3 regions of the Enterobacter chengduensis genome follow, and region 3 is predicted to be linked to each of the others. Evidence: predicted binding sites of a transcription regulator. Region 3 holds the regulator's gene; each other region holds the start of a gene.
What was found. The regulator PhoB, encoded in region 3, activates phosphate uptake and scavenging genes when phosphate is short. The targets are predictions, from matches to a motif close to CTGTCATAAAACTGNCNNAT.

Region 1 (10,512 bases), 500 kb from region 3:
TGCCGTAGTTCTCGTCCTGCCAGAAGGCGCCGAACGCGTCGTACAGACACGCCATCGGGGCATTGAGCGGTTTTGGCGCAAAGCGCAGCGCGGCAATGGATTCATTCGTGACCTGTGCCGTTAAACGCAGCGGGCGCTCAATGGTCAGACGGCGGAAGCCAAAGTCGGTGCTGCTGAATATCTTGCTGGCGAGGATGCGTTCGCCCTCGGCGTTTTTCGCCTCCGCAACCTCAAAGTCGCCAAAGGTGCGGGTGATGAGCCGAATATCCTCCTCGCTCATCATGTTGCGCTTAGAGCCCAGCGACTTACGCATTTTGCTGTAGAGCCTGCTGGCGTCGATCAGCTGGATCTTGCCCTTACGCTCAGCCGCTTTTTTGTTCGACAGGATCCACACGTAGGTGGCGATCCCGGTGTTGTAGAACATGTCGGTGGGCAGCGCGACGATCCCTTCCAGCAGATCCGCCTCAAGAATGTAGCGTCGGATCTCGCTTTCGCCGCTGCCCGCCCCGCCGGTAAACAGAGGAGAGCCGTTGAGGATGATCCCAATGCGCCCGCCGGTATCCGCATCGCGCATTTTGCTGATCAGGTGCAGCAGAAACAGCAGCGAGCCGTCGGACACGCGCGGCAGGCCGGGCCCGAAGCGCCCCGAAAACCCTTTGCGGTGCTCGTTGTTTATGTCCGCTTCGATCTTCTTCCAGTCCACGCCAAACGGCGGGTTCGACAGCATGTAATCGAAGCGGTCGGCAGGAAGCTGATCGTTAGAGAGGGTATTCCCCAGCTTGATGCGGCTGACGTCCTGACCTTTGATCAGCATGTCGGCTTTGCAGATGGCGTACGACTCCGGGTTCAGCTCCTGCCCAAACGCGCGCATCACCGCCTTCGGATTCAGCTCGTGGACGTATTCCATCCCGGACGAAAGAAAGCCGCCCGTGCCCGCCGTCGGGTCATAGAGGGTCCGAATGATGCCCTCCCTGGTGAGCGCTTCGTCATCCTCCATAAAGACCAGCGAGGTGGTGAGGCGCACGATGTCGCGCGGGGTAAAGTGCTCTCCGGCGGTTTCGTTGGAGCTTTCCGCAAAACGGCGGATCAGCTCCTCAAACACCAGGCCCATTTCGTGGTTGGAGATGGCCTGCGGGCTGAGGTCGGTGGTGGCAAACTTCTGCACGATCTTGTAGAGCAGGTTGGCATCGTCCAGCAGACCAATAAATTCGCTGAATTTAAAGTGCTCGAAAATTTCCCGCGCGTCTCTGGAAAAGCACTGGATGTAGTTTTCCAGGTTGGCCTGGATGTCATTCTGCCCCATCTTGCTCAGGTTGAGCGGCGAGGCGTTAAAAAACGTCAGGCCATTGGTGGCGCGGAGGATTAATTTTTCTTTGGCCTCTTCAGGCAGGGAAGATGTCCGGACTTTTGCAGCCTCGGCAACGACGGCGTCTTTGGTCTCCTCCAGCACGCACTCCAGACGCCGCAGCAGGGTAAAGGGGAGAATAATGCGGCCATATTGAGACTGTTTAAAATCGCCGCGCAGCAAATCTGCGACAGACCAGATAAAGGCTGCCGTTTGGGAGAAGTTCAGTGAGGTCATAAAGCATCCTTGCCTTTGATGCAGGCATTTCAGTGATGATTTAAAACCCTCTTTTTATCATGGGCAAAGATATCAATCACTAAAAAAATAGATCTAAATCAATGGCTTACGTGTATCAATGGCGTCAATATATTCTTTTCGTGAATGTGTTTTTCAAAATACATGATGCTTTTTTTGCGCCGCGTGAACCTTTCGCCAGCAGCGCGTTATTAAGAACCTTCCGGATATGCCCAACTTTACGCCCGAAGCCAGTCATGTTGACTACTCTTAATACCCTAAGCGGTAAAACATGGAGATTCGATATGGCTTATCAGACAGTAAATCCTGCCACTAACCAGCTCATCAAAGAATACCCCTCACATACCGACGCGGATATTGAAGCGGCGCTGAAGGCGGCCGATGCCCTTTATCATTCAGACTGGGCAAAGGGCGACATCAACCAGCGCCTGCCGGTACTGCACAAGCTTGCTGACCTTATCGACGAGCGCGTGGAGGAACTGGCGAAAATCGCCAGCCAGGAGATGGGTAAGCTCATCGAACAGAGCCGCGGCGAGGTGAAGCTATGCGCACAGATTGCCCGCTACTACGCCGACAACGCGAAGCAGTTCCTTGCCCCGGTGAAGTACGACTCTGAACTCGGGGAAGCGTGGGTGGAGCATCACCCCATCGGCGTGCTGATGGCCGTTGAGCCGTGGAACTTCCCGTACTACCAGCTGATGCGCGTTCTGGCGCCAAACCTGGCGGCGGGTAACCCCGTTCTGGCTAAACACGCGAGCATCGTGCCGCACTGCGCCGAGGCCTTTGCGCACCTGGTGCGCGAGGCGGGCGCGCCGGAAGGGGCGTGGACTAACCTGTTCATCTCGTCCGAACAGGTGGCAAACATCATCGCCGACGATCGCGTGCAGGGTGCCGCGCTGACCGGTTCCGAAAAGGCCGGCAGCGTCGTGGCCGCGCAGGCGGCGAAGCACATTAAGAAATCCACGCTGGAGCTGGGCGGTAACGACGTCTTCGTGGTGCTGGACGATGCGGACCTGGACAAAGCTGTGAAGATTGGCGTGAATGCGCGGCTCAACAACGCCGGGCAGGTGTGTACCGCGGCGAAGCGCTTTATCCTGCATGAAAAGATTGCGGATGCCTTCCTGAGCAAATTCACCGAGGCGTTTAAGCAGGTGAAGATTGGCGATCCGCTGGACGAAAGCACCACGCTGGGGCCGCTGTCGTCTAAGGACGCGCTGGAAACGCTGACCAAACAGGTTAACGAGGCGGTGAAAAACGGCGCCACGCTGCACTATGGCGGCAAGCCGGTGCAGCGCGACGGCAGCTTCTTCGAGCCGACTATCCTGACGAATATCTCCCGCGACAATCCGGCGTACTTCGAAGAGTTCTTCGGCCCGGTGGCGCAGATTTACGTGGTGAAAAGCGATGATGAAGCGGTCGCCCTGGCGAACGACTCGCACTACGGTCTGGGCGGGGCGGTATTCAGCAAGGATATCGAGCGCGCGAAGAAAATGGCGTCGCGGATTGAGACCGGGATGGTGTATATCAACTGGCTCACCGATACCGCGCCAGAGCTGCCGTTCGGCGGCGTGAAGCGCTCCGGTTACGGACGCGAGCTGTCGGATCTGGGGATCAAAGAGTTTGTGAACCAGAAGCTGGTGGTGGTGCGTAAATAACGTCATCGCCTTTCTTGCCGGGTGGCGCTGCGCTTACCCGGCCTACAATGTGCAGCAGTATTAATACATTGCACAATTTATTGTAGGCCCGTGCAAGCGTAGCGCCGCCGGGCGAAACGCGCAATACCGCCTTAGAAGGACACGCCGCCGCCCACGTATGCGCCGTCAATCAGCGTGTGGTTTGGACGACCGTCTTTGCCATCCACGCTCACGTGGCGGTAACCCACTTTCAGGGTCACAGGTTTGATTGGGGTCCAGCTGACGCCACCGTTCGCTTCAACGTAGTTTTTGACGCTGTTGTTCAGCCCGTCTGGCGCAACGTAACCTTCACCGAATACCTTGATGCTGTCGGTCAGGGCAACGCTCACGCCCCCGCCGATTGGGAATGCCACGCCGTTATCCCCTTTTTTCGGGCCAACGTAGAGGGCCTTAGCGCCCGCGTTCAACATTACCGGGCCAACTTCGAAGTTGTAGCCTGCACCCACGCCACCGGTTGTGGTGCCGTCATCGGTATTTTTAAGCCAGCTGCCTTCGGTGTACAGACCGGAGGTCGATTTACCCATTTCCACATTAAGGTTGGTAAAGTTTTTACCCTGCTCAATGCTGCCACCCATGGCGAGTGCGGAGCCGGAGACGGCGGTCAGAGCAGACAGGATGAGAATGTTCAGCTTTTTCATGAGTATTTCCTCGTCGTCAAAAGTAATCTGAGGGCACCTTAACAAGGGATGTTTATGACTGCAAATGTGAGTCATGTCGCGTTTTTATGCTGATTTTGTTGGTTTTCTGATTTTTAAATGTTGGGTAAATGTTTGGAAGGCAGAGAGTCAATACGTAATGAGGTCGCGTTTAGGGAAGGTTCAGCATTTTGACTAAACACAGGCTGAACGAACCGGGGGAAATTGCTTTGAAACGCATTAATAGAATTTCTAATAGTTTCCAAAAGTGTTTCAGTTGTCACAGATAAAGACACAGGTTTACATTTCTGGGGAAGAATATACGTCTCGTTGCGCCGATCCGCTGTCCTCTCCATGTCATTTTTCTGACACGTTTATTCTTTACGTTGTTGGCTTCACTCACTGGACGCTAACAATATGAAAAGAAAAATTATTCCTGTGCTTATCGGCTGTGCGCTCTCTTTCTCTGGCCTGGCGGCGCAGCCCACCGCTGAGCGCTATCTCGTCAGCTTCCCTGAAGGCTCACACGTGAAGTACAGCGGCGCGTTTGCCGATGCGTTTCCTGACGGTCTTCCCGTGGGCATTGGTTCTGGCCTGCTCTTTACGGGCAAGCAGGGCGATGCTCTGACCTTTGCGACCGTGACCGATCGCGGTCCAAACGCCGATGCGCCAAAAATGGGTAAAAACGAAGCCAAAATATTCGTCACGCCGGATTTCGCGCCGCTGCTGATGACCATCCGCGTGCAGAACGGCAAAGCGGAGGCTGTGGATGCCCGCCCGCTGCATGACGATAAAGGCGAGATTAACGGCCTGCCGCTGCAAAGCGGCGTGATTGGCTCCACCAACGAAGTGGCGTTCAGCGATACCCTCAAGATCCTCAAGGGTGACAACCGCGGGCTGGATACGGAAGGCATCACGCCGGACGGCAAGGGCGGCTACTGGCTGTGCGACGAGTATGGCCCGTTCCTGATTAACGTCGACAGCAAAGGGAAGATCCTGGCGATCCACGGCCCGCAGGCGGCGGAAGGCGAGAAATCCATCGCGGGCGGTCTGCCAAATATTATCAAATGGCGCCAGCCGAACCGGGGCTTTGAGGGCCTGACCCGTATGCCGGACGGACGCATTATCGCCGCCGTGCAGAGCACGCTGGACATCGACGGTAAAAGCAAAAAGCAGGCGCTGTTTACGCGTCTGGTGAGCTTCGACCCGGCGACCGGCAAGACCGCGATGTACGGTTACCCGATCGACAGCGCGGCCTACGACAAAAACAGCGACGCCAAAATCGGCGACATTGTCGCGCTTGATGATCAGCACATCCTGCTGATTGAGCAGGGCAGCGATAAAAACGACGGGATGCGCAATATCATCTACAAGGTGGATCTCAGCAAGGCGAGCGACCTGAGCGCCTTCGACAAGCCGGGCGAGTACCCGGAGTTTGATGATGAGAAAACCCTGGCGCAGCGCGGCATAACGCTTGCGGCAAAAACGCAGGTCGTGGATTTGCGCGCGCTGGGCTGGCAGCAGGAGAAGGCCGAAGGGCTGGCGCTGATCGACAGCAAACGGCTTGCGGTAGCGAACGATAACGACTTTGGCGTGAAGGTGGCGATGCAACACCCGGTCGAGGGCAAGAAGCTCAAGGATTATCGGGTGAACGCGGAGGGCACGCTGACGCTGGATGATAAGCCGGTTGCAACCACGCTCAGCGTGAAGCCGCTGAAGAAGCCGGAATCCGACAGCGAACTGTGGATTGTGACGCTGCCGGAGGCGTTGAAATAAGTTTACCGCTCGCTCCTCACCCTAACCCTCTCCCCACGGGGGAGAGGGGAAGCAGGGCGGTTATTTTTTCAGATCCGCAAACGCCGCGCGAATCTCTTCTTCCGGCAGCTGGATGCCAATAAACACCATCACGCTGTGCGGCGCTTCATCGCCCCACGGTCTGTCCCAGTCGGCGCTGTACAGGCGCTGCACGCCCTGGAACAGCAGGCGGTTTGGTTCGCCGTCGATCCACAGCATCCCCTTGTAGCGCAGCAGCCTGTCGGCAAACGACAGCAGCAGGTTCTCCATCACGCGTGAAACCTCGCTGATATCCACCGGGTAGTCCAGCTCCACCACAATCGACGTCACGTCGTTTTGCTTGTCTGCCATAAAGTGGAAGCGCGGTTTCGCGGTGACGTTCTCTTCCAGCATAAAGCCGTTGGTGTTGAACAGCTGAGACAGGTCAATATCGCCGTGCGTCACCGTGTAAACCGGGGCGCGGGAGTTGATGCGCGTCAGCCGCTCGCGCAGCTTAACGCTTTCGCCCGCCACGTCGGTTTTGGTCAGCAGGATGCGGTCGGCGTAGCCCACCTGAGACTGGGCGATGGTGAACTGGTTCATCTGCTCGTCGGCGTGGACCGCGTCGACCAGGGCGATGACGCCGTCCAGCAGGTAGCGCTGGCAGAGGATCTCGTGCGAGAAAAAGGTCTGAATAATCGGGCCGGGGTCGGCCATGCCGGTACACTCGATCACCAGGCGGTCGAAGTCGATTTCACCGCGGTCGCGGCTGTCGAGCAGGTCCAGCAGGGCGTCTTCCAGCTCGTTAGAACGGGTGCAGCAGATGCAGCCGTTGGTCAGGGTTTTGATCTGCGTGGCGCGATCGCCAATCAGCTGGTCGTCTACGGAGACTTCGCCAAATTCGTTTTCGATGACGGCGATTTTGAAGCCGTGCTGTTCATTCAGGATGTGGCGCAGCAGGGTGGTTTTTCCGGCGCCGAGAAAACCGGTCAGCAGGGTAACGGCAATCGGGGTCATGGTCTCTCCTTTAGCAGCAGCGGACGCCGCCTTCTCCACTTCCGCCGTAGCGCGCTTCCTGACGCTCGCGGAAGAATTCGGTGTAGGTCATGTACGGCTTATCCGGATGGTTGGTCTTCATATGCTCAACGTAGTTGTCATAGTCCGGAATGCCAATCAGCATTTTCGCCGCCTGACCGAGGTATTTTTTTGCTTCGCCTAAGTTACCAAACATTGTGGGTTCCAGACAGGAAAAGCCCGGCGATGTGAGTCCGCTGGGCTTGTGTTCCCCTCACCCCAACCCTCTCCCAAAGGGAGAGGGGGAGGATTGCGGATTAATGGTGTGAAGAAGTTTTCACGCCGCCTTCCGGCACCGGCACGTACGGGGTTTCTTTATCCGTACGACCGTCGGCGTTACGCACCTTCAGCCAGGTCTTGATGCCGTAGAAGATGATGCTGTACACCACCACCAGGAACAGAATGCTCAGACCCGCGTTGGTGTAGTTGTTCACCACGATATGGTTCATGTTGGCAATCTGCTGCGCGGTGAGATCCGCGCCGCCTGCGGCAATCTTCTCTTTGTACTGATTCGCCATGAAGAAGAAGCCTTCCAGCTGCGGGTTGGCGCTGAACAGCTTCAGGCCAAGCGCCCAGGTGGTGCAGAGCAGCAGCCACAGCGCAGGGACCACGGTGACCCAGATGTATTTGGTGCGCTTCATCTTCACGAGGACCACGGTGCCCAGCACCAGGGCTACGGCGGCCAGCATCTGGTTAGAGATACCGAACAGCGGCCACAGGCTCTTCACGCCGCCCAGCGGGTCGACCACGCCCTGATACAGCAGGTAACCCCACAGGCCGACGCAGCCAGCGGTACCCAGAATGCCCGCCACCAGCGAGTCGGTTTTCTTCAGGAACGGCACGAAGTTACCCAGCAGATCCTGCAGCATGAAGCGGCCCGCACGGGTACCGGCGTCCAGCGCGGTCAGGATGAACAGCGCTTCGAACAGAATACCGAAGTGGTACCAGAAGCCCATGTCCGCCCACGGCAGCACCTTGTGGAACACGTGTGCGATACCGACGGCCAGCGTAGGCGCACCACCGGCGCGGTTCAGCACGGACGGTTCACCGATATCCTTCGCGGTCTGCATGATCTGCTCAGGCGAAATCACGAAGCCCCAGGAGCTAACGGTCGCCGCCGCGTGCGCGCTCGCGTCCTTCAGCTGGGCCATAATCATCGCCGCGTTGTCGCCGCCCATCTCGTGCAGGTTTGGCATGGTAATGCCGAGGCCCGCCGGAGGGGTGTTCATCGCGAAGTAAAGACCCGGTTCGATGATGGACGCGGCAACCAGCGCCATGATCGCCACGAAGGACTCCATCAGCATCGCGCCGTAGCCGATCAGACGCGCGTCTTTCTCGTTCGCCAGCAGCTTAGGCGTGGTACCGGACGCAATCAGGGCGTGGAAGCCGGAGACCGCACCGCAGGCGATGGTGATGAACAGGAACGGGAACAGGGCACCTTTCCACAGCGGGCCGGTACCGTCGATGTACTGCGTTACCGCAGGCATTTTCAGATCCGGGTTGATCACCAGGATGCCGATCGCCAGACCGACGATCACGCCGATTTTAAGGAAGGTCGCCAGGTAGTCGCGCGGGGCCAGAATCAGCCAGACCGGCAGCAGCGCGGAGATAAACGCATAGCCAATCAGCGCGAAGGTGATGGTGGTGTCCTTGAAGGTCAGCGCCGGGCCCCAGTACGGGTCGTGCGCAATCACGCCGCCGAAGTAGATGGAGGCTACCAGCAGCACGATACCAATCACCGACACTTCACCCACGCGTCCCGGGCGCAGGAATCGCATGTAGATCCCCATGAACAGCGCAATCGGCACGGTTGAGCAGACGGTGAAGACCCCCCACGGGCTTTCGGCCAGCGCTTTCACCACGATCAGGGCCAGCACCGCGAGGATGATGATCATAATCAGGAAGCAGCCGAACAGCGCGATGGTCCCCGGCACGCGGCCCATCTCCTCTTTGACCATCTCACCCAGAGAGGCGCCGTTACGGCGAGACGAGATAAACAGCACCATAAAGTCCTGCACCGCACCCGCCAGCACCACGCCAGCGAGCAGCCACAGGGTACCCGGCAGGTAGCCCATCTGCGCGGCCAGTACCGGGCCAACCAGCGGGCCCGCACCGGCGATAGCGGCAAAGTGGTGGCCAAACAGCACGTAGCGGTTGGTCGGCACGTAGTTCAGGCCGTCATTGTTAATGACCGCCGGGGTGGCGCGCGTCGGGTCAAGCTTCATGACCTTCTGCGCGATGTACAGGCTGTAGTAGCGATAAGCCACAAGATAGACGGAAACGGACGCGACCACGATCCACAGGGCGCTTACGTGTTCGCCCCGGCGTAATGCGACAACCGCCAGACAGAAAGCGCCGAGGATCCCGAGTAAGGCCCAGGGCACGTGCTTCAGTAGTTTTTTAGTATCCATAGTAAGACCTGGTTTTTTATGTAAAGAAAAAAGGGTCAGGGTTCGTTGTGAGGAGGTATTGATTAATGCTGGAGCGATCGTGCCAGATCCGCGCGCGTGTAAAGGACGGTAAATGAATGAGAGGTTGAAAGTGCCAGGTGAACGGTCAAAGGTGGCGACGAGCGGTTACGGCTCGCCGCCGGTGGGCGAAATTATGTGATTGAGATCACTTGATTAGCCGGGCTACGCTCCACGGCCAGATAGCCTTCCAGCGTCCTGATGAGTTTCTCCTTCAGCCAGCTCGGTTCCAGAATCTGAATATGGGGCAGCCAGTAGAACAGCAGCGGCAGGATCTGGTTCTCGTGGGCCGCCCGGCAGCGCAGCGTGACGCCGTCCTGTTGCTCCTCCAGCAGCTCCTGTTCCGGCAGCAGATCGCGGCGCAGGAAGTAATGTGAAATATTATCCTTGATAAATATTTTCACTGCGAAAGTATCTTCAGATACCCAGGGATCGAGGCTTTTTTCCAGCAGTTCAAGGACATTTTCTTCCGGGGTGAAGGTCGTTTTTTGAATATCAAACCAGCTAAGCTGGCTCAGAGAGAAGGATTTCAGGCGGCTATTTTCGGTGGCTTGTAAATACCATATATTTTTTTTGTTAATGAGTTTATAGGGATTAATCAGACGGGTTTTACCCTTATAAACAATCTGACAAACATTATGGTTTTTAATCGATTTCTCAATCTTTGTTAAATGACGGCGAATATCACGCTGTACCGTGTGTTCGGCTTCATTCGCAAGAATAAGAATATGGTTTTCGTCTACGCGCGCTTCAAGCTTTTGCCAGAATTCCGTATTTCTTTCAGGGAAAAAGCTATCAGCATTCAGGAAGTTAGCAAGGGTGTGATGCAGGCCTTGTCCGCCGGGCGATTGTGCCGAATGGATGAGCCGATATAGCCCGTTACCGGTATGTTCAACAATGGGGGAGAGGGCATTTAAATCCCGGTAAACGGTGCGCTCGGTAATATTAAATTTCTCCATTAGCGCACTGCGGTTTACCACACCGTTTAAATGTAGCTCAACCAGAATATCGACCAGACGTTCAGCCGAGCGGCTCCGCGTCGTTTTAGCCATAAGGTCATCCTGTATATTAGGTTTGCGCTGAATGATGCGGATGCGCTGACGGGTGGCGTCAGTATTCAGTCACAGAAAATTTCTCTTATGGTTATATAACGGCGTGATTTAGCGGAAACCTTAGGATTTTTTGCAGAAAGCCGCGCTGGCCGGATAAAAGGCCAGCGCGGGTGGGGATCAGACGGCGGCTTCCGCCTCCAGCATGACCGGGTGGAA
Region 2 (10,512 bases), 1.2 Mb from region 3:
ATAAATGCCGTGACCTGGTTCTTCGCGATATCCAGGTTGATGTTCTTCAGGGCATGGAATTTGCCGTAGTAGAAGTTCAAATCACGAACCTGAATCTTACCCGGGGCAGTATCAACCATACTCATTGACTCGTTTCCTCATTCGGCGCCGCGAGCTGCCGCGCCGTAAAAAATTAACCGTGTTTCTTCTTCGCGAAAATGACGCGCGCCAGAATGTTCAGCAACAGTACGCAAAGGGTAATGATCAGCACGCCGGCCCAGGCCAGCTGCTGCCATTCCGCGAAGGGGCTCATCGCAAATTTAAAGATCGTCACCGGCAGGTTGGCGATCGGCTGCATCATGTCCGTACTCCAGAACTGGTTGGAGAGGGAAGTAAACAGCAGCGGCGCCGTTTCACCGGCAATACGCGCAACGGCCAGCAGGATACCGGTCATGATCCCGGAAACGGACGCCTTCAGCGTAATCGCGGAGATCATCTTCCATTTCGGCGTACCCAGCGCATAAGCCGCTTCACGCAGGCTGTCCGGCACCAGTTTCAACATATTCTCGGTGGTACGAATCACAATCGGCACCTGCAGCAGCGCCAGCGCAATCACGCCCGCCCAGCCGGAGAAGTGTTCCATTTGCGCCACCACCACGGTGTATACAAACAGACCCACGACGATAGAAGGTGCAGACAGCAGTATGTCGTTAATGAAGCGAATGACTTCCGCCAGGACGGATTTACGGCCGTATTCCGCCAGGTAGATACCCGCCATGATGCCCAGCGGCGTGCCGAAGACCGTCGCCCAGAGGATCAGCAAGCCGCTGCCCGCCAGGGCATTCGCCAGGCCACCGCCCGCCGTGTTGGGCGGCGGCGTCATTTCGGTGAACAGTGACAGGGACATCCCGTCAATCCCGCGAACGACCGTCGAGAAGAGGATCCAGACCAGCCAGAAGAGACCGAACGCCATCGTCGCCATAGAGAGCGTCAACGCAATACGGTTTTTCATGCGGCGTCTGGCCTGCATTTTGCGGCGGGATTCCGCCAGTTCAGCGGTAGCTTGCATTTCGAGAGTGGCCATTAGCGTGCTCCCTCATTTTTAGCGAGGCGCATAATCATCAGTTTGGAAATCGCCAGAACAATGAAGGTGATAACGAACAGAATCAGGCCCAGCTCCATCAGCGCCGCGACGTGCAGCCCTGATTCCGCTTCCGCAAATTCATTTGCCAGCGCCGAGGTAATGCTGTTACCCGGCATGTAGAGCGACGCGCTGTCGAGCTGGTAGGTGTTACCGATGATAAAGGTCACCGCCATGGTTTCACCCAGCGCACGCCCCAGGCCCAGCATCACGCCCCCTATCACCCCATTTTTGGTGAACGGAAGGACAATGCGCCAGATCACTTCCCAGGTGGTGCAGCCGATGCCGTAGGCCGACTCTTTCATCATCACCGGCGTTTGTTCGAAGACATCGCGCATAACCGCCGCAATGTACGGAATAATCATGATGGCAAGGATCACCCCAGCCGCCAGTATGCCAATACCAAAAGCCGGGCCAGAGAACAGGGCGCCCACAAACGGAATGGCAGAAAGCACATTTCCCACCGGCTCCTGGAAGTACGTGGCGAACAGCGGTGCAAAGATAAACAGGCCCCACATGCCGTAGACGATACTCGGAATGGCCGCCAGCAGCTCAATGGCGATACCCAGCGGGCGTCGCAGCCAGCCTGGCGCCAGCTCCGTCAGGAACAGGGCAATACCAAAGCTCACCGGAACCGCAATCAGCAGGGCGATGAACGAGGTCACCAGCGTACCGTAAATAGGCACCAGCGCACCGTAAACGTCGTTCGGCGCGTCCCACTCTTTGGTCCACAGGAAGGAGAAACCGAATTTCTGGATGCTCGGCCATGAGGAGAAAATCAGAGACACGATGATGCCGCCCAGCAGCAATAGCACAATCAGCGCAGCCAGTTTGACCAGCGCGCTGAAAATCATGTCACCTTTTTTACCCGGAGGGTTAAATGCAGGCTTGGTTGCAGCCATAAATTACTCTTCTTTATGAGACGTCTTACGAATATGCCCGGTGGCGCTGCGCTTACCGGGCCTACAGAATAAACCGTAGGGCGGGTAAGCGCAGCGCCACCCGCCATCTTCGTTAAATATATCCTGTTAGTACAGCGCTTTACCGCTGCTGTCTTTCACGTTGGTTTTCCATGCAGCACGAATCTGCTCAACCACGCTGTCTGGCAGGCTGGCGTAGTCCAGGTCGTTAGCCTGTTTGCCGCCGTTTTTGTATGCCCAGTCGAAGAACTTCAGCACTTCAGCGCCCTGCTCAGGTTTCTTCTGCTCTTTATGCACCAGAATGAAGGTGGTGGAGGTGATTGGCCATGCACCTTCGCCCTTCTGGTTAGTCAGATCCTGCGCGAAGGATTTGCTCCAGTCAGCGCCTTTGGCGGCGTTAGCAAAGTTCTCTTCGGTCGGGCTAACCGGTTTGCCGTCGGCAGAAACCAGTTTGGTGTAGGACAGGTTGTTCTGCTTCGCGTAGGCATACTCTACGTAGCCGATGGAGCCCGGCAGACGTTGAACGAACGCGGCGATACCGTCGTTACCTTTACCGCCCAGACCGGTAGGCCAGTTAACGGTAGAGCCGGAGCCGACTTTAGATTTCCACTCTTCGTTCACTTTTGCCAGATAGCTGGTGAACACGAAAGAGGTACCGGAACCATCCGCGCGGCGAACCACGGCGATGTTCTGAGAAGGCAGCTTCAGGCCTGGGTTGAGTTTAGCGATCGCTTCGTCATCCCATTTTTTGATTTTACCCAGGTAGATATCGCCCAGGGTTTTGCCGTCCAGCACCAGCTCGCCCGACTTCACGCCCGGCAGGTTGATGGCCAGAACCACGCCACCGATCACGGTAGGGAACTGGAACAGGCCTTCCTGAGCCAGTTTGTCATCAGACAGCGGGGCGTCAGATGCGCCGAAATCAACCGTGTTCGCGGTAATTTGTTTCACGCCACCGGAGGAGCCGATACCCTGATAGTTAACCTTATTACCGGTTTCTTTCTGGTAGGTATCCGCCCATTTGGCATACACCGGCGCAGGGAAGGTTGCACCAGCGCCAGTCAGGCTTGCTTCTGCAAATACAGAGAACGCGCTCAGAGATAAGGTCGCGGCGACAACAGTTGCGACAGTGGTACGCATAACTTTCATAATGTCTCCTGCAAGATTTTCGTAAATCATTGTTTAGTGGCTACGATGAGCAAAATAGGACAAACAGGTGACAGATAAATGTACGAATTATGACAGTTTTATGACAAACACAGAGAGAGGTGTAACCACCTGAAAAATATAGCGCTTAATTCATCGAGCATTCATTTTTTTGTCATTTATTTTTGCATTATGGCCGTTTTGTCCGGGAAATATGACAACGGCTGTCACAAACAGCCGTTGTGGGATTAATGGCCGATTTCAATCGTCAGGGTAGCCGTGGCGTTGAACGGACCGGGCGCGGGTCTGGATCCGGTTGCGCTAGCCGGAGCGCTTGAAAACGTGAGTGTTCCCAGCGTCTCGCCTTCAAGAGTCACGGGCATTTTCGTCGTTTCCGCCTCAAGTTCGCCGCCGTTCACATTAATTTCCCTGTTATGTTTATCGTAAATCTTAATACCCACGTCAGGATTATCGGTAGCCACCATCGTACCGTCGGCTGTCGCGGCAGAGGCCTGGAAGGTTGCCCCCAGCGTGTCGGTAAACATCATATTTGAACATTTGATATTGACCTGCCGGGTAATCTTGCGGGAAGACAGCGCCTGACCCCGGTTTGCTGAGAATTCAGATGCCAGAATAGACTTGAAATCAATCATTATCGCCTGGCCTTCATCTATTTCGCAGGTTTGCGGGACCGTGACCGATCCCTGCACAATCACATCCGAAATGATTTCATTCGAGACGGTACGGGGATCGATAGTGGCATAGATATTGGCCATGACCATCGACGGTATGGCGATCGTGCCGGTAAACTGTTTTTTGACATACAGATAAATAAAGCCCGATCCGCCGCTGTAAAACGTGGTTTGCGAACTGACGCCATTATGACACCGGTATGTTCCCCCAATGTCATTTGGCAGGTGATCGAAGGGAACGGTGGTGTAGCCAACGCCAAGGATGTAGATTTGCAAACCGATATCAAGATACTTATTGAGATAATAATAGGAGATATTGTTTCTGCTCGCGCTGGGCTGCAGGGCTGGATTAACCACGCTGGTGATGTAAGCATGATCGTAACTTTCATTTTTCCCCGTCAGGCAGTAACACGTTCCTTTAAACGAGGTCGTTGAGTTATTCATATCGATCATATGCTGCATACCAACAAGGTTATCAAGCGTCGTTAATTGTTCCGCGACAGTGAAATAGTTATGGTATTTGCCGTTGTCCGGCACGCAGTAACCGGTAGGCGCCGCCTGTAAAAAAAAGCAGCAAAAAAAGAGCGTAAAAAGCCAGAAGTGCGGTTTCATTCTTATCCTTTATCGACAAATGACGGGCAGTTGCACCAGTCCGGAATCAGGTTTCTGATGGATGTGATAATCAGCCAGACAGAGCTTGCCGCTGCTGAGCGTGAGTGAAAATTGCCCCGATTCAGGCATCCCGGCGAGATAGAGTTCACCTTTGTCACCGACAATCCCCGTTGCGCTTCCCACATCAAGCGCAGCGGTACCCACCGCGCCAAACGGCGCAGGCTTGCCGTTCGCAAGTGAAACGCTAAACAGCACCCGATAGCCGATGTGAGTAACAAACTCGGCTTTCACCACCGCGCCACGCGTAGGCACCAGGTTTTGCACGCTGCGTTCCAGCTCAACGTTGCCTGAAACAAAATCCTTATTCTGAAGCGCAATACGGTTCTCATCGTAGGGTGAAAGCTGCGTCTTCACGGTAAAGCCGCGCCAGTCGGTGGCGACGCCGCTGGCGTTATCTACCGATAACCCTGCCGCGCCTGGCGCTTTGATCAGCGCCACCGTTTCGCCCATCTCCTGCGAGAAGGTGATACCTTCGTCGTGGATCAATATGCCGCCGCTGATGCCGTAGTTCAGGTTTTGGCTTTCGTAGCTCCAGGCATAATTTGTCTTGAGCGATCCGTAGGACGCATCCCAGACCAGACCCGCATTTCCCGCCGAGGTGCCGCGGTTTTCATACACGGACTGCTGTATGTTCCAGCTCAGATTGTTATCGTCGAGCAGATTGCCGTTCAGCCCAATCTGGTGTGAAGGTGTGCCATGGTTACTATGTGCGTAGTTGTAGTTGGCGTAGCTGTTGGGTAACCAGTCCGAAAGCGGCAGAGACAGCGACAGCATAACGATATGCTCGCTTTCGTCTTCTTGCTGCCACTCTCCCATGCTGTCAGACACCGTATCGGTATAGTTCCACGACAGGTTCCACACAATTTGCTTCCAGCTGTTGCTGTAGCCTATCTGAACCAGGCGCTGCACATCGTCCGTACGCCAGAATTGCTCCCGGCTCAGCGTAAGATAGACATTACCGTATCCCTCGGAAAACGGTTGGGTCCAGGTGCCTTCTACCCGGCTGCGGCGGTTGCCCGTCTGCCAGAAGTTATCGCTATCGCCCGTGCGCGATGCCCATTCGCCCAGGGTGTAAAACCCTTCCGTTGAATAGCGATAGCCTACAATACGCAGGCTGGTATTGCTGACGTCGAACGTTTTTGAGTACAGAAAACGCCAGGATTGCCCCTGCTCGTCATCGTCCGTAAAGTGCGACCGGGCATGGGTAATATCCATCGAAATAGCGCCAATGTTGCCGAGATCTTTACCAATACCGGCGGCAAACGCGCTGTAATCGTCTGCCAGCTGCGTGCCACCATAAAGCGTCATACCCCATGCCATCCCGTGCAATACCTGCGCCTGCATCACCTCTGGCATAAACCGATCGTTATCACGACGCTGACCGATACTGATGTCCACATCCGTCTGCCCCTCACGACGCAAAATCGCCAGCGAAGCGTAAGGTTGAACAAAGTGCTGTTCGCTGCCGTCTTCCTCTTTAATGGTGACGTCCAGATCTCCGCCGCTTGAGGTGGTATTGAGATCGGTCAACGCAAACGGCCCCTGCGGCACCGCCGACTGATAAATCATGTAGCCGTTCTGACGGATGGTGATTACGGCGTTCGTTTTCGCCACGCCGCGCACCACCGGTGCAAAACCGTTCTGGCTATCGGGGAGCATGTCGCTGTCGGTATACAGACGCACGCCGCGTACCTGTGAACTGTCGAAGAGATCGCTCGCGGTCCACGTATCGCCCGCCATGGCCTGACTGCGCAGGCTGGCAATATCATGCTGTAAGTACGTACTCAGCGAACGAACGTTACCGCGGCTGTTGACCGCATTTAAGGCGCTATAGTTACGCAGCCGCCATCCCCCAATGTTCACGCCGCTGCGTAAATTCAGGTAGTAGAGATCGTCACTGTCATAGTCTGACTTCAGCGTCTGGGTCGTGGAGAAATCGTAGTTCAGCATCAAAGCGTCAATCCCCGGATCCCAGCGTGAAGGCGATATGGCGTCACGCGCCGTGGCGTCCAGATAGACCTGAGGGATAGACGCCTTCAGCGCGAGCTTTTCGCTGTCCAGCGACCATTTCGCGCCAGGCAGCACCGGGACCGGTTCACAACCTTCAGCGTTCACCGTATCCAGCTGTTTAATCGCGTTCACTTTCAGCCCAAACGTCGCCAGCGTGTTTTTGACATCCACAAAACAAGGTGCCAACGCACTCTCAGGATCGCGGCGGAAAAAACGCACCGCCCTGCGCTCAATGAACCGATCGTTAACATAGATATCAACCTGATATTCCCCTTCAGGCAGATTATCCGGACGATTGAACTGGCTAATGTCGACCTCAATGGGCCGATCTAGCTCCAGCAGACGCGCGTTAAATAGCGGCTGTGCGGCGCTGGCGAGAAGCGGATAGCTTCCTCCCAGCCACAGCAGGGATAAAACCAAATAGTGAGAACGTTTCAACGCAAGCAACCCCGCCGCGGTTAAAGAGGTTGCTGAATGGCGTCGCTAATCGCGCCGTAATCATTAATACTGTGCCAGGTGAGCGTTTTGCTCATGCCGGCAGGCAGCGCCAGCCGACGTGTCTCAAACGGCATAATCATCGCCAGGTCGAGCGGTTTGCCATCAATAGCCACGTCGATCACATTGACGTGGATGGCCGTTGGGTTGGTGACCACCAGCATGCTGCCCTGGCGTTGCCATTTTACTTTCAGCGCGGCTGTTTCAGGCGTTTCCTTGACACCCGCTGGACGCCAGAAGAGTTTAATGCGCGTTTTGATGGCAATTTCCAGCTTGCTGCTCTCTTCGGTTGTCGACGGCGGAATATTTTTAATGTTCAGCCAAAACACGGACTCCCTGTCAGACGGTAATTCGCCCTGAGTCTTAATGATACGCAGTACGCGCTCCTGGCCGGGCTCCAGGCGGGAGATGGGAGGGATAACCGTAAACGGCGGCTGGTGCTTATCCGCAGTGTTAAAAGGCTCAACCCACGACTGAAGAAGGTAAGGCAGTGCCGTATCTTTATTTAAGACAGAAATAGTCGTGTCTGCTTTATTTCCAGGGAAGATTACGCGGGTGCCACCAATAACTATTCCGGCACTTGACGTCCCGGTACCGAATGAGAAAAGAAGAGCAACAAATAAAATTATAAAACGCCTGCGCATATTATATCCTGTAACAGGCCTGGATAATTCCCGATGAAAGGGCGCAACAAACCCTGCCTCGCCAGGCCTGATTGTTTTTTTACAGAAAAAGACTGAAGGAATTAATTACTGTATGTAATCGTAAATTCCGAATCCGCATTGGCAGTGCCCGCCGTTACGGTTGCAGACGTGGCGATATAGCGAGCCATAAAGGGCAATGACGCCTTGCCAGATGAAATACTGGCAGGTGTTGACTGATTGTAGAGCTTAAGCTGGCTGTTATCGGCGCGGTTATAAATTGCAATCGCAACGCCACTCGCCCCGCCTGAGGACAGCTTCAGGTACCCGTCGCCGTCTTCGGTTCCGTCAAAACGGGCGCTGGCTTTTTTGTAAGTATCCGGGCAGTTCAGCAGATCGATCTGGAATGCCTGAACCGACGCCATTGACCCCACGCCGGTAAACGTAGATTTATTGACTTTGCCTAAATCAACGGTTTGGTTTTTAGTACCGGTAGACACCTCACAGGTACTATCGATAATTTCGCCCGTGAAATGGATAGTACCATTACCATTGGCCGCGTATGCCTGCGCACCAAAAAATAAAGAGGAGAGCACAATCATGCTCTTTAACGTATTTCCTTTCATTACAACACCATCCTGAATTATATATTGCAAAATACTATTTCCCTGATAAATACTTCAGGGCATACAAGCGAAGAGCATTAAACGCTTTAAAATAAAAAATAACAAGAAGAAATATTATTCTATTATTCTCGCCTGCTGAATATGGAATAACTCAGGGTAAAATGAGGCCTCAATATAATATTATATTTAAAAATAACAGGATTGATTCTACTCGGATTTATATATCTATATTATTTCCGAATTATATTTTCAGAGGAAATTTATATTTACCGATCAAAAAATAGCCCCACAATCATAGATTTATGGGGCTATTTCACTTCAATATATAAAATTATTCAACCGTGACCGATTTCGCCAGGTTACGCGGCTGGTCAACGTCGGTGCCTTTGATTAGCGCAACGTGATAGGCCAGAAGCTGCAGCGGAACGGTGTAGAAGATCGGCGCAATCACCTCTTCAACATGCGGCATCTCGATGATGTGCATGTTGTCGTTACTGACAAAACCGGCATCTTTGTCGGCGAAGACGTACAGGACACCGCCGCGGGCGCGTACTTCTTCGATATTAGATTTCAGTTTTTCCAGCAGTTCGTTGTTAGGCGCCACAACGATGACCGGCATATCCGCATCAATCAGCGCCAGAGGGCCGTGCTTCAGCTCGCCTGCGGCATAGGCTTCCGCGTGAATGTAGGAAATCTCTTTCAGCTTCAGCGCGCCTTCCAGCGCAATTGGATACTGATCGCCACGACCCAGGAACAGGGCGTGATGTTTGTCAGAGAAATCCTCCGCCAGTGCTTCAATGCGTTTGTCCTGAGACAGCATCTGCTCAATACGGCTCGGCAGCGCCTGCAGCCCGTGAACGATGTCGTGCTCAACGGAAGCATCTTCGCCCTTCAGGCGCGCCAGCTTCGCCACCAGCATTAGCAGAACCGTCAACTGAGTGGTAAACGCTTTGGTAGAGGCCACGCCAATTTCGGTGCCCGCTTTGGTCATCAGCGCCAGATCGGACTCGCGCACCAGTGAAGAACCTGGAACGTTACAGATGGCCAGCGAGCCCAGGTAACCCAGCTCTTTAGAAAGACGCAGCGCTGCCAGGGTATCTGCCGTTTCACCGGACTGAGACAAGGTGATCATCAGGCTGTTGCGACGCACAGCGGATTTGCGATAACGGAATTCAGACGCGATTTCCACATCGCACGGCACGCCCGCCAGGGATTCAAACCAGTAGCGAGAAACCATACCGGAGTTGTACGAGGTACCGCAGGCCACGATCTGAATATGCTCAACCTTGCCGAGCAGTTCGTTCGCGTTTGCGCCCAGCTCGCTCAGATCCACTTCACCGTGGCTGATGCGCCCGGTGAGGGTGTTTTTGATGGCGTTTGGCTGCTCGTAAATCTCTTTCTGCATGTAGTGACGATAAGCGCCTTTGTCACCCGCGTCGTACTGCAGGTTCGATTCGATCTCCTGACGTTTCACCTGCTCGCCTTTGGTATCGAATACGGTCACGCTGCGGCGAGTCACTTCCGCGATATCCCCCTCTTCAAGGAAGATAAAGCGACGGGTAACCGGCAGGAGCGCCAGCTGGTCAGACGCGATGAAGTTTTCGCCCATGCCCAGACCGATCACCATCGGGCTACCTGAACGCGCTGCCAGCAGCGTGGACGGATCGCGGGAATCCATGATCACCGTGCCGTACGCACCGCGCAGCTGAGGGATAGCGCGCAGCACCGCTTCACGCAGTGTACCGCCCTGCTTCAGCTCCCAGTGCACCAGGTGAGCAATCACTTCGGTGTCGGTTTCAGAGACGAAGGTGTAGCCGCGCGCATTCAGTTCTTCGCGCAGCGGTTCGTGGTTTTCAATAATGCCGTTATGCACCACCACGATGTGTTCAGACACATGCGGGTGCGCGTTACCTTCAGACGGTTCGCCGTGCGTCGCCCAGCGGGTGTGCGCAATACCGGTACCACCGTGCAGCGGATGTTCTTCCGCAGCCTGGGCCAGCATCTGCACTTTACCGAGGCGGCGCAGGCGGGTCATATGACCTTCTGCATCGACGACAGCCAGACCGGCAGAGTCGTAACCACGGTATTCCAGACGACGTAAACCTTCGAGAAGGATTTCAGCAATATCACGCTGCGCAACTGCGCCAACAATTCCACACATAGTTAGATTTCCTGATTATGGCGTTATGC
Region 3 (10,512 bases):
CAACTGCCTGGCGGTCTCTGAGGCCATCGACGGCGCGGCGGCCGGTGCCCAGACCGTGTTTGCCGTCATCATCGGTACCGGCTGCGGCGCGGGCGTGGCGTTCGGCGGGCGCGCCCATATCGGCGGAAACGGTACCGCCGGCGAGTGGGGGCACAACCCGCTGCCGTGGATGGATGAAGATGAGCTTAAATACCGCGCTGAAGTGCCGTGCTACTGCGGTAAACAAGGCTGTATTGAGACGTTTATCTCCGGCACCGGTTTTGCGACCGACTACCACCGTCTGAGCGGCCAGCCGCTCAAGGGGAACGAGATTATGCGTCTGGTCGAAGAGCAGGATCCGGTGGCCGAACTGGCCCTGAGCCGCTACGAAATGCGGCTGGCGAAATCCCTGGCGCACGTGGTGAATATTCTCGATCCGGACGTCATTGTGCTCGGCGGCGGCATGAGCAACGTCGACCGGCTGTACGCCACGGTACCGAACCTGGTGAAGCAGTGGGTCTTCGGCGGCGAGTGTGAAACCCCGATCCGCAAAGCCGTCCACGGTGACTCCAGCGGCGTGCGCGGCGCGGCGTGGCTGTGGCCGGAATAAAAGCAAAACAGCAGCGCAAGTTGCTGTTTTTGGTGTTTGTACCCTCTCCCTGTGGGAGAGGGCTAGGGTGAGGGCACCAGACCGCTCCGACCCCCATTTATTCCACCGCAAATTCCCTATCCAGCCTGCTATACCCCAGCCCGTTAATCTTCTTCACTTTGATCTGCACCGGAATGCGCTCTTTCATCGCCTCTACGTGGCTGATCACGCCGATGGTTTTCCCGGTGGCGTTCAGCGCGTCGAGCGCATCCAGCGCGGTATCCAGCGTTTCGCTGTCGAGCGTGCCGAAACCTTCATCCAGGAACAGGGAATCGATCCGCGTTTTATGGCTCACCAGGTCAGAAAGGGCCAGCGCCAGCGCCAGGCTGACGAGGAAGCTCTCGCCGCCGGAGAGGGTCCGGGTATCACGCACCGCATCCGCCTGCCAGGTATCGACCACTTCCAGCTCCAGCGCGTCGCTGGCCTTGCGCTGCAATAAATAACGCCCGTGCAGACGGTTAAGCTGCTGGTTAGCAAGCCAGACAAGATTGTCCAGGGTCAGTCCCTGGGCGAACTTACGGAACTTGTCGCCGGTGCTGGAGCCGATAAGCGCATTCAGATAACCCCAGTCGTCGGCCTGGCGCGCGGCCTCTTCAATTTGCTGCATCAGCGCCAGCCGATGCTGACGGTTATCGCTGTCCTGCTTAAGCTGCTGGCGGATCTCACCCTGATGCGTCGTGTTCTCGCGAAGCCGCTGCGCCAGCTGCTGCAGCCGGCTTTGCAGCGCAGGGGCATCGGCGTCGAGGCCTTCCGGCCGCAGGGCCAGATGCGCCTGCAGCTGCTGGTTAGCCTGGCCGCACAGCGCCGCGGCCTGCTGGGTCTGGTTTTCGAGCGACTGCTTCATCTGTTCGAGGTGGCGAATGGCGCCGTCATCCAGCAGGGCGGCAAGGAACGCGTCCCGATCGGCAAAGCAGCTCGCCGCGAGCGCCGCGGTGAACTGCGTCTGTGACTGATGCAGGCGCTCTTGCTCCAGCTTTTCCTGCTGCTGCTGCGCGGCGAGCTGGCTTTGCAGCGACACGCATTCGTCGTGGACGTCGCGCCAGCCGTCAGGAATGGCCGGTTCGGCTTCTTCGCCGTTCGTTGCCGGAAGCGTGTCGAGCAGCGGCTTCAGGGCGCCTATACGTTCCTGCAGCACGCCGTGCTGGGTTTGCTTCTCCTGCCACTGCGCGAATTCCGCTTCGCGGGCGTGCAGCCAGGCGGCTTCGCTCCCCGCTTCGGGAACGCTAAGCGACAGCGCGAGCAGGGTGTGCTCCAGCGCCTGGCGCGTGGCCGCCAGCTGCTGCTGGTGCTGCCGCGCCTGCGCCTCCTGCTCGTGCAGCTGGTTTTGCAGGGTGAGACGCTGGCTAAGCTGATAAAGCTGACGTTCGTAGCGTTCCTGTTCGTTCATCCATGGCGCAATATCTTCCTGAATATTAAGCGCTATATTCAGAGAGGCGCAGGCCGCCATCCACTCTTTAGTGAGCGCTTGCTCTTCCTGAGAGAGCGTCTGCGCGTCGTCTGTCTCGCGCTGAATTTGCTGGGTCAGGGCATTCACCTGTCCCAGCACCAGCAGGCCTTCCTCTTTAAGCGCGGCCACCTCTTTTTCCAGGGCATCTCGCCGACGCTGGTTATCCGTCAGCTCAAGCGACTGATACTGCTCAACGGCGGGATGCTCGCTGGAGCCGCACAGCGGACAGGGTTTGCCTGCCTCAAGCCGGGAACGATAGCTTTCCAGATCTTTAATCGTCGCTTCACGTTCGCACAGGGCCTTCAGGTCCAGATAGTGCTGGTGTTTCTCTTTGTACTGCTGGCGGCGTAGCGTCAGCGTTTCATTAAGCGTGTTCTGCTCCGCCCGAGCTTTCTGCACGCTTTCACCGCTCTGGCGCAGGCGCTTTTGCAGCGGCTGATAGCGGGCATGCAGCGACGTTAGCCGCTGGCGCAGCGGGCGTGTTTCGGCCTGCTGCTCCATGGCCGCGCTGACCTCATCCGCCGTCAGGGTCAGCGTATTTTCCGGCATCTTTGCCAGCTTGTGACGTAATTCATTCATCCGCGCAGCAAGCGAGGCCAGCTGCGCGTTATCGCGGTTCAGCTGCGAGAACTGGGCGCGCCAGCCGGCAATCTCCTGGCCCAGCAGGCGATAGCGTTCGTGCTCCGCCAGCCACTGCGCGAGCGCCGTCAGTTCGGCCTGAAGCTGCTCGTGGTCACGCAGGGCGGTATTGCGGATACGCGAACGCAGTGCGGTTTTGGCCTGTAAGCGAGTATTTACTTCAACAATTCGCTGCCGTGTTTGCGCCAGGCGCGCGGTTTGCTCCTGCTGATGTTCCCAGAGTGGACGAAGCTGGGCGGTGGGCAGCGCAAGCTGGAGCTTTGCCAGCTCTGGCGCCGCGTTCGTCAGCGCCTGCTGCGCCTGCTGCTGCATCGCGGTAACGCGCTGTTGCTCCAGCACGAGCTCATCATGACGCGTAAGCCACTGAAAATGTTTCTGTTGGCTTTGCTGCTGTTCCAGCAGGGTTTTCTCTTCGTCAGTAAGTGCCTGCAAACTTTGCTGTAACTGCTGCTGCTGTTCTTCGCTGAGCAGCACGACGCCCGCCGCCTGCGCCTCGCACTTTTCCAGCACGCTGCGGGCCGCTTTGTGTTTTTCAAACACCATGGCGGAAATCTGGCCGTAGATTTCGGTGCCGGTCAGCTCTTCCAGCAGCTCGGCACGATCGCTCGGTTTGGCGTTGAGGAAGGCGGCAAACTGCCCCTGGGAGAGCAGCATCGAGCGGGTAAAGCGGCCATAGTCCAGCCCGGTGAGCGCGGCGGTTTGCTCCAGTTTGTCCGTCACCTTATCGGCCAGAATTTTGCCGTCTTCGCAGCGCGCCAGCTCCACGCGCGGCGCCTGCAGGTTCCCGTCCGGCTGGTTGCGCGCCCGGTTCTGGCTCCAGAAGGCGCGATAGGCGGTGCCTTTAACCTCGAACTCCACCTCCGCCAGGCACTCGGCGGTGTCGCGCGTCATCAGGTCGTTTTGCGCCTGAGAGACCTTCTGCAGCCGCGGCGTTTCGTGATAAAGCGCCAGGCAGATGGCGTCGAGCAGGGTGGTTTTGCCTGCCCCCGTCGCGCCGGTGATGGCAAACAGACCGTTGCTGGCAAACGGCTCGGCGGTGAAGTCAATTTTCCACTCGCCCTTGAGGGAGTTAAGATTTTTCAGGCGCAGGCTCAGAATTTTCACGCGTTTTCTTCCTCATCATTGAGCGCATGCAGGGTATGGTTGAACAGTTCGCTAAGCCTTGCGCGCTTCGCGTCGTCAATTTCCTCCTGCGAGAGCCTGCGTTCAAATACCTCTTCCACCCGCAGTTCGCTGAGCGTTTCCCGCTGGGCGCTTAACAGAATTTTCTCGCGCTGCTCGCGGCTGCGGCGCACCAGTAACACCTCTACCGGCAGGTCTTCGGTCAGGGCCTGGATTTTTCGCTGCATATCGTGCAGGTAGTCGTCGGTGGTGATTTCGATATCCAGCCAGACGGGCGGGTTAAGCGATGCCCCGCGCCACTGCTCAAGCTGGGCGGTAATGGCGTCGAGATCGCCTTTCAGCACCGCCAGCGGCTGGGTAACGGGCACCTCCAGCGTCTCGACGGCGGCGAGTTTGCCCTCGCTGAAGCTCACCAGATGGACGGATTTGGCTTTGCCCGTCTCGTCAAAGCTGAGCGAAATAGGGGATCCGCAGTAGCGAATGTGCTCGCTGCCGCCGATAACCTGGGCGCGGTGAATATGCCCCAGCGCAATGTAGTCCGCTGGCGGAAAGTTTTGCGCCGGAAAGGCGTCCAGCGTGCCGATATAGATGTCACGCACGGCGTCACTTTTACTGGCCCCGACGGTGGTGAGGTGCCCGGTTGCAATCACCGGAATTGGCCGGTCGCCCCGCAGGGCACAGGCATCGGCGTGCTGCTGGCGATAGTAGTCGGTGATGGCCTGTAATAAATGCTGCTGCTTTTCCGCGCCCGACAGCCCGGCCTGGCTTTGCACGATATCGCGCGGACGTAAAAACGGGATGGGACACAGCACCGCACCCGGCGAGCCGTCGCGCTTTTTCAGGATCTGCGGAGGGTGCCCGGCGCTGGCCACTACGGTAGTATTGAGAAATGCCAGGATGTCGCGGGACTCGTTGAGCGTCGCGACGGAATCGTGGTTGCCCGCGACAATCACCAGATGACAGCCGGTTTGCTGCAGATTCACCACGAAGCGGTTATACAGCTCCCGCGCATAGCTGGGGGGAGAGCCGGTATCAAAGATGTCACCCGCCACGATAATCGCGTCCACCTCGTGCGTCTGTGCCGTTTCCAGCAGCCAGTTCAGGAACGCTTCATGTTCAGCCGCACGGCTTTTGCTGTAAAAATTTTGGCCCAGATGCCAGTCCGAGGTGTGAAGTATACGCATAGCGGTTCCGTGGCAAAAAAGAGAAAGCAGGATTATAAACGTTCAGAGAAGGGAAAATAACCGCTGTAATAAAACAACAGTTTGCCCGCTAACGTGGTACTGTTTTTCATAAATCTGTCATAAATCTGACGCATAATGGCGCCGAATTACAAACTTGTAACGTAAATAAGATAAGACAGGGCAAAGTATGGCGAGACGTATTCTGGTCGTAGAAGATGAAGCTCCAATTCGTGAAATGGTGTGCTTCGTGCTCGAGCAAAACGGCTTCCAGCCGGTTGAAGCGGAAGATTATGACAGCGCTGTGAACCAGCTGAATGAACCCTGGCCCGATCTGATTCTGCTGGACTGGATGTTGCCCGGCGGCTCCGGACTGCAGTTTATCAAACACCTCAAGCGTGAAGCGCTGACCCGCGACATTCCGGTTGTGATGCTTACGGCGCGCGGAGAAGAAGAGGATCGCGTGCGCGGTCTGGAGACCGGCGCGGACGATTACATTACCAAACCGTTCTCCCCAAAAGAGCTGGTGGCCCGCATTAAAGCCGTGATGCGCCGCATTTCGCCGATGGCGGTGGAGGAGGTGATTGAGATGCAGGGACTGAGCCTTGACCCCACGTCGCACCGCGTGATGACCGGCGAAAATCCCCTCGACATGGGGCCTACCGAATTTAAGCTCCTGCACTTCTTTATGACCCACCCGGAGCGCGTGTACAGCCGCGAACAGTTGCTGAATAACGTCTGGGGAACTAACGTGTATGTCGAAGACCGTACGGTTGACGTCCACATCCGCCGCCTGCGAAAAGCGCTGGAACTGAGCGGCCACGATCGCATGGTGCAGACGGTCCGCGGCACGGGTTATCGTTTTTCGACCCGTTTCTGAACAATGACAGGAGTGTGACGCGTGCTGGAACGTCTGTCATGGAAAAGGCTCGTCTTTGAACTGATCTTATGCTGTATTCCGGCCTTCATTCTGGGGGCTTTTCTTGGGCACCTGCCGTGGTTTCTGCTGGCGTCGGTCACCGGGCTGCTGATTTGGCATTTCTGGAACCTGCTGCGCCTCTCGTGGTGGCTATGGGTTGACCGAAGCATGACGCCGCCGCCGGGAAGCGGCAGCTGGGAGCCGCTGCTGTACGGTCTGCACCAGATGCAGATGCGTAATAAAAAGCGCCGCCGCGAGCTGGGAAGCCTGATTAAACGCTTTCGCAGCGGCGCGGAGTCGCTGCCGGATGCGGTGATCCTGACCACCGAAGAGGGGACGATCTTCTGGTGTAACGGCCTGGCGCAGCAGCTGCTGGGCCTGCGCTGGCCGGACGACAATGGTCAGAACATCCTCAACCTTCTGCGCTATCCCGAGTTCACGCTGTATCTGAAAAAGCGTGATTTTAGCCGCCCGCATAACCTCAAGCTCAATAACGGTCGTCATCTGGAAATCCGCGTGATGCCCTACAGCGATAAGCAGTGGCTGATGGTGGCGCGCGATGTCACCCAGATGCACCAGTTGGAAGGGGCGCGTCGCAACTTCTTCGCCAACGTCAGCCACGAGCTGCGTACCCCGCTGACCGTGCTTCAGGGCTACCTGGAGATGATGCAGGAGCAAACGCTGGAAGGCGCGCCGCGTGAAAAAGCGCTGCACACCATGCGCGAGCAAACGCACCGCATGGAAGGGCTGGTCAAGCAGCTGCTGACGCTCTCGAAGATTGAGGCGGCGCCTACGCTTGCGCTGAATGACACGATAGATGTGCCGATGATGCTGCGGGTCGTGGAGCGTGAAGCGCAGACGTTAAGCCACAAAAAGCATCACCTGACCTTTGAGGTCGACAGCACGCTAAAGGTGCTGGGCAGCGAAGATGAACTGCGCAGCGCCATTTCTAACCTGGTGTATAACGCGGTGAATCATACCCCGGAGGGGACGGAGATCGTGGTGCGCTGGCGCCATACCTCAACGGGAGCCGAGTTTAGCGTGGAAGACAACGGGCCGGGGATTGCCCCTGAGCATATTCCGCGCCTGACCGAGCGTTTCTACCGCGTGGATAAAGCGCGATCGCGGCAGACGGGCGGAAGCGGCCTGGGGCTGGCGATTGTGAAACACGCGGTTAATCACCACGAAAGCCGTCTCGATATTCAGAGTACGCTGGGGAAAGGAACCCGCTTCAGCTTCGTTATCCCGGAACGTTTAATTGCCAAAAAGATCGCCTGACGGCAGGCGTGTCATTTTACCTTTCCACGGGTCAGCCATCGCTGGCCCGTTTGCTTTGCAGTCAAGCGAAACGCGAATGAATTTTATACGGCTGACCGTTTTTTGTTCGCATGATTAGCCATGGGTTTTTCTTATAAATAGCGTATTGTTCTGGTGCGTATTTTCATGCTGGCATATTGTTCTGGTTTTGCGATCCCACCTTGCCTTTAAACGTTATAAGCGTTTAAATTGCGCCCCAGATACTGTCAGACCGACTGTATTTGCGTGGTAAATCGAAAAACTATTCTTCTCCACGCCAGGACGGGAGCATATCCCGCTGAAATTGAGCAAATTTTCGGCTGTATCGTCCCGTCAGGGATATCGAAAATCTCAATGTTTTCAACACCACATCCACAGGCAGTAAGGTTTTATGACCCATCACTTAAAATCGCGTGACATCATCGCGCTGGGCTTTATGACATTTGCGCTGTTCGTTGGCGCAGGCAACATCATTTTCCCTCCAATGGTTGGCTTACAGGCGGGTGAACACGTCTGGACCGCCGCGTTTGGTTTCCTGATTACTGCCGTGGGTCTGCCTGTGCTGACCGTCATCGCGCTGGCGAAGGTCGGCGGCGGCGTGGATAGCCTCAGCACCCCGATTGGCAAAGTGGCTGGCGTTCTGCTGGCAACCGTCTGCTATCTGGCCGTAGGCCCGCTGTTTGCCACCCCGCGTACCGCGACCGTCTCCTTCGAAGTGGGTATTGCTCCCCTGACCGGTGACGGCGCGATGCCGCTGTTTATTTACAGCCTGATCTACTTCGCGATCGTGATTCTGGTTTCCCTCTATCCGGGCAAACTGCTGGATACCGTGGGTAACTTCCTGGCCCCGCTGAAAATTGTCGCGCTGATTGTTCTGGCGGTAGCGGCCATCGTCTGGCCAGCAGGCCCGATCAGCGACGCGATGGACGCCTATAAAAACGCCGCGTTTTCTAACGGTTTTGTGAACGGCTATCTGACGATGGATACGCTGGGCGCCATGGTGTTTGGTATCGTTATTGTTAACGCCGCGCGTTCCCGCGGCGTGACCGAAGCGCGTCTGCTGACCCGCTATACCATCTGGGCTGGCCTGATGGCCGGCGTGGGCCTGACGCTGCTGTATCTGGCGCTGTTCCGTCTGGGGTCCGATAGCGCCATGCTGGTCGATCAGAACGCCAACGGTGCGGCTATCCTGCACGCCTACGTCCAGCACACCTTCGGCGGTGCGGGCAGTATGCTGCTGGCGGCACTCATCTTCCTGGCCTGTCTGGTGACCGCGGTTGGCCTGACCTGCGCCTGTGCAGAGTTCTTTGCACAGTATCTGCCGCTCTCTTACCGCACCCTGGTGTTTATCCTCGGTATCTTCTCTATGGCGGTGTCCAACCTCGGTCTGAGCCACCTGATTCAGGTCTCTATTCCGGTACTGACGGCGATTTATCCGCCTTGCATCGTGCTGGTGGTGCTGAGCTTCACCCGCCCGTGGTGGAACAACTCCTCACGAATTATTGCGCCAGCCATGTTTATCAGCCTGATTTTTGGTATCCTTGACGGGATTAAAGCATCAGCTTTCGCTGGAATTCTGCCAGCCTGGACACAGCGTCTGCCGCTGTCCGAGCAGGGCCTGGCCTGGCTGATGCCTACCGTTGTTGCGCTGGTTCTGGCGATTATCTGGGACCGTGCTGCAGGGCGTCAGGTTGCATCGAACGCGCATTAATCAACGGCAACAAACTGTTTAACCACGGGGCTTAAGGCCCCGTGGTTTTTTGTTTTTTTCGTGTTGAATGGCAAGATTTAAATGGAAAGCACTAACAAACTTAAACGTGGATTGAGCACGCGCCACATCCGCTTTATGGCGCTGGGCTCTGCTATCGGCACCGGTCTTTTTTATGGCTCGGCAGATGCCATCAAAATGGCCGGTCCCAGCGTGCTGATGGCGTACATCATCGGCGGCGTGGCGGCGTATATCATCATGCGCGCGCTCGGCGAAATGTCGGTTCACAACCCGTCCGCCAGCTCATTCTCCCGCTATGCGCAGGAAAACCTCGGCCCGCTGGCCGGATTTATCACCGGCTGGACCTACTGCTTCGAAATCCTGATTGTCGCCATTGCCGACGTGACGGCGTTCGGCATCTATATGGGCGTCTGGTTCCCGGCGGTGCCGCACTGGATATGGGTGCTGAGCGTGGTGCTGATTATCTGCGCCGTCAACCTGATGAGCGTGAAGGTGTTCGGCGAGCTGGAGTTCTGGTTCTCCTTCTTCAAGGTCGCCACCATCATCATCATGATTGTGGCCGGTTTTGGCATCATTATCTGGGGTATCGGCAACGGCGGGCAGCCGACCGGTATTCACAACCTCTGGAGCAACGGGGGCTTCTTCAGCAACGGCTGGCTCGGGATGGTCATGTCGCTGCAGATGGTGATGTTCGCCTACGGCGGTATTGAGATTATCGGCATCACCGCCGGGGAAGCGAAAGACCCGGAGAAATCCATTCCGCGCGCCATCAACTCGGTGCCGATGCGTATTCTGGTGTTCTACGTGGGTACGCTGTTCGTGATCATGTCCATCTACCCGTGGAACCAGGTCGGCACCAACGGTAGCCCGTTTGTTCTGACCTTCCAGCATATGGGCATCGCTTTTGCGGCCAGCATTCTGAACTTTGTGGTGCTGACCGCGTCGCTCTCCGCGATTAACAGCGACGTCTTTGGCGTGGGCCGCATGCTGCACGGCATGGCGGAGCAGGGCAGCGCGCCGAAGGTGTTCGCCAAAACCTCGCGCCGCGGCACGCCGTGGGTGACCGTTGTGGTGATGGCCGTGGCGCTGCTGTTCTCGGTTTACCTGAACTACATCATGCCGGAGAACGTCTTCCTGGTGATTGCGTCGCTGGCGACCTTCGCGACGGTGTGGGTGTGGATCATGATCCTGCTGTCGCAGATTGCCTTCCGCCGCCGCCTGTCGCCGGATGAGGCGAAAGCGCTGAAGTTCAAGGTCCCGGGCGGGGTGGCAACCACCGTCGTCGGGCTGATCTTCCTGGTGTTCATCATCGGCCTGATTGGCTACCATCCGGACACCCGCATTTCGCTGTACGTGGGCTGCGCGTGGATCGTGCTGCTGCTGGTGGGCTGGGTGTTTAAATGCCGCCGCGACCGCCAGCTTGCGGAAGTGCAGTAACATCTTTTTCCCTCTCCCTGTGGGAGAGGGTTAGGTTGAGGGCATCAGGCCGCACTGATCCCTCATCCCCCGTCCTCCTCCCCCAATAAATCCCTTCATGGTGAGCTATCCTTA

Region 1: a site for PhoB is predicted at 4,282-4,301, ahead of FY206_RS03500 (esterase-like activity of phytase family protein). Genes of this name have one in related genera too.
Region 2: a site for PhoB is predicted at 3,277-3,296, ahead of pstS (phosphate ABC transporter substrate-binding protein PstS). Genes of this name have one in related genera too.

What each region holds. Positions count from the first base shown of each region.
Region 1 covers NZ_CP043318.1:713,238-723,749, forward strand. The annotation lists gene FY206_RS03485 (type I restriction-modification system subunit M) at 1-1,582, opposite strand, end outside; gene FY206_RS03490 (NAD-dependent succinate-semialdehyde dehydrogenase) at 1,885-3,255, shown strand; gene FY206_RS03495 (YfaZ family outer membrane protein) at 3,387-3,932, opposite strand; gene FY206_RS03500 (esterase-like activity of phytase family protein) at 4,347-5,705, shown strand; gene yjiA (GTPase) at 5,766-6,719, opposite strand; gene FY206_RS03510 (YbdD/YjiX family protein) at 6,730-6,933, opposite strand; gene FY206_RS03515 (carbon starvation CstA family protein) at 7,034-9,187, opposite strand; gene FY206_RS03520 (helix-turn-helix transcriptional regulator) at 9,379-10,296, opposite strand; gene FY206_RS03525 (4-hydroxyphenylacetate 3-monooxygenase reductase subunit) at 10,474-10,512, opposite strand, start outside.
Region 2 covers NZ_CP043318.1:5,089,060-5,099,571, reverse strand. The annotation lists gene pstB (phosphate ABC transporter ATP-binding protein PstB) at 1-125, opposite strand, end outside; gene pstA (phosphate ABC transporter permease PstA) at 173-1,063, opposite strand; gene pstC (phosphate ABC transporter permease PstC) at 1,063-2,022, opposite strand; gene pstS (phosphate ABC transporter substrate-binding protein PstS) at 2,149-3,189, opposite strand; gene FY206_RS24565 (fimbrial protein) at 3,435-4,415, opposite strand; gene FY206_RS24560 (fimbria/pilus outer membrane usher protein) at 4,500-6,980, opposite strand; gene FY206_RS24555 (fimbria/pilus periplasmic chaperone) at 7,019-7,699, opposite strand; gene FY206_RS24550 (fimbrial protein) at 7,801-8,322, opposite strand; gene glmS (glutamine--fructose-6-phosphate transaminase (isomerizing)) at 8,654-10,483, opposite strand.
Region 3 covers NZ_CP043318.1:1,211,551-1,222,062, forward strand. The annotation lists gene mak (fructokinase) at 1-589, shown strand, start outside; gene sbcC (exonuclease subunit SbcC) at 687-3,818, opposite strand; gene sbcD (exonuclease subunit SbcD) at 3,815-5,020, opposite strand; gene phoB (phosphate response regulator transcription factor PhoB) at 5,208-5,897, shown strand; gene phoR (phosphate regulon sensor histidine kinase PhoR) at 5,919-7,214, shown strand; gene brnQ (branched-chain amino acid transporter carrier protein BrnQ) at 7,624-8,943, shown strand; gene proY (proline-specific permease ProY) at 9,025-10,398, shown strand.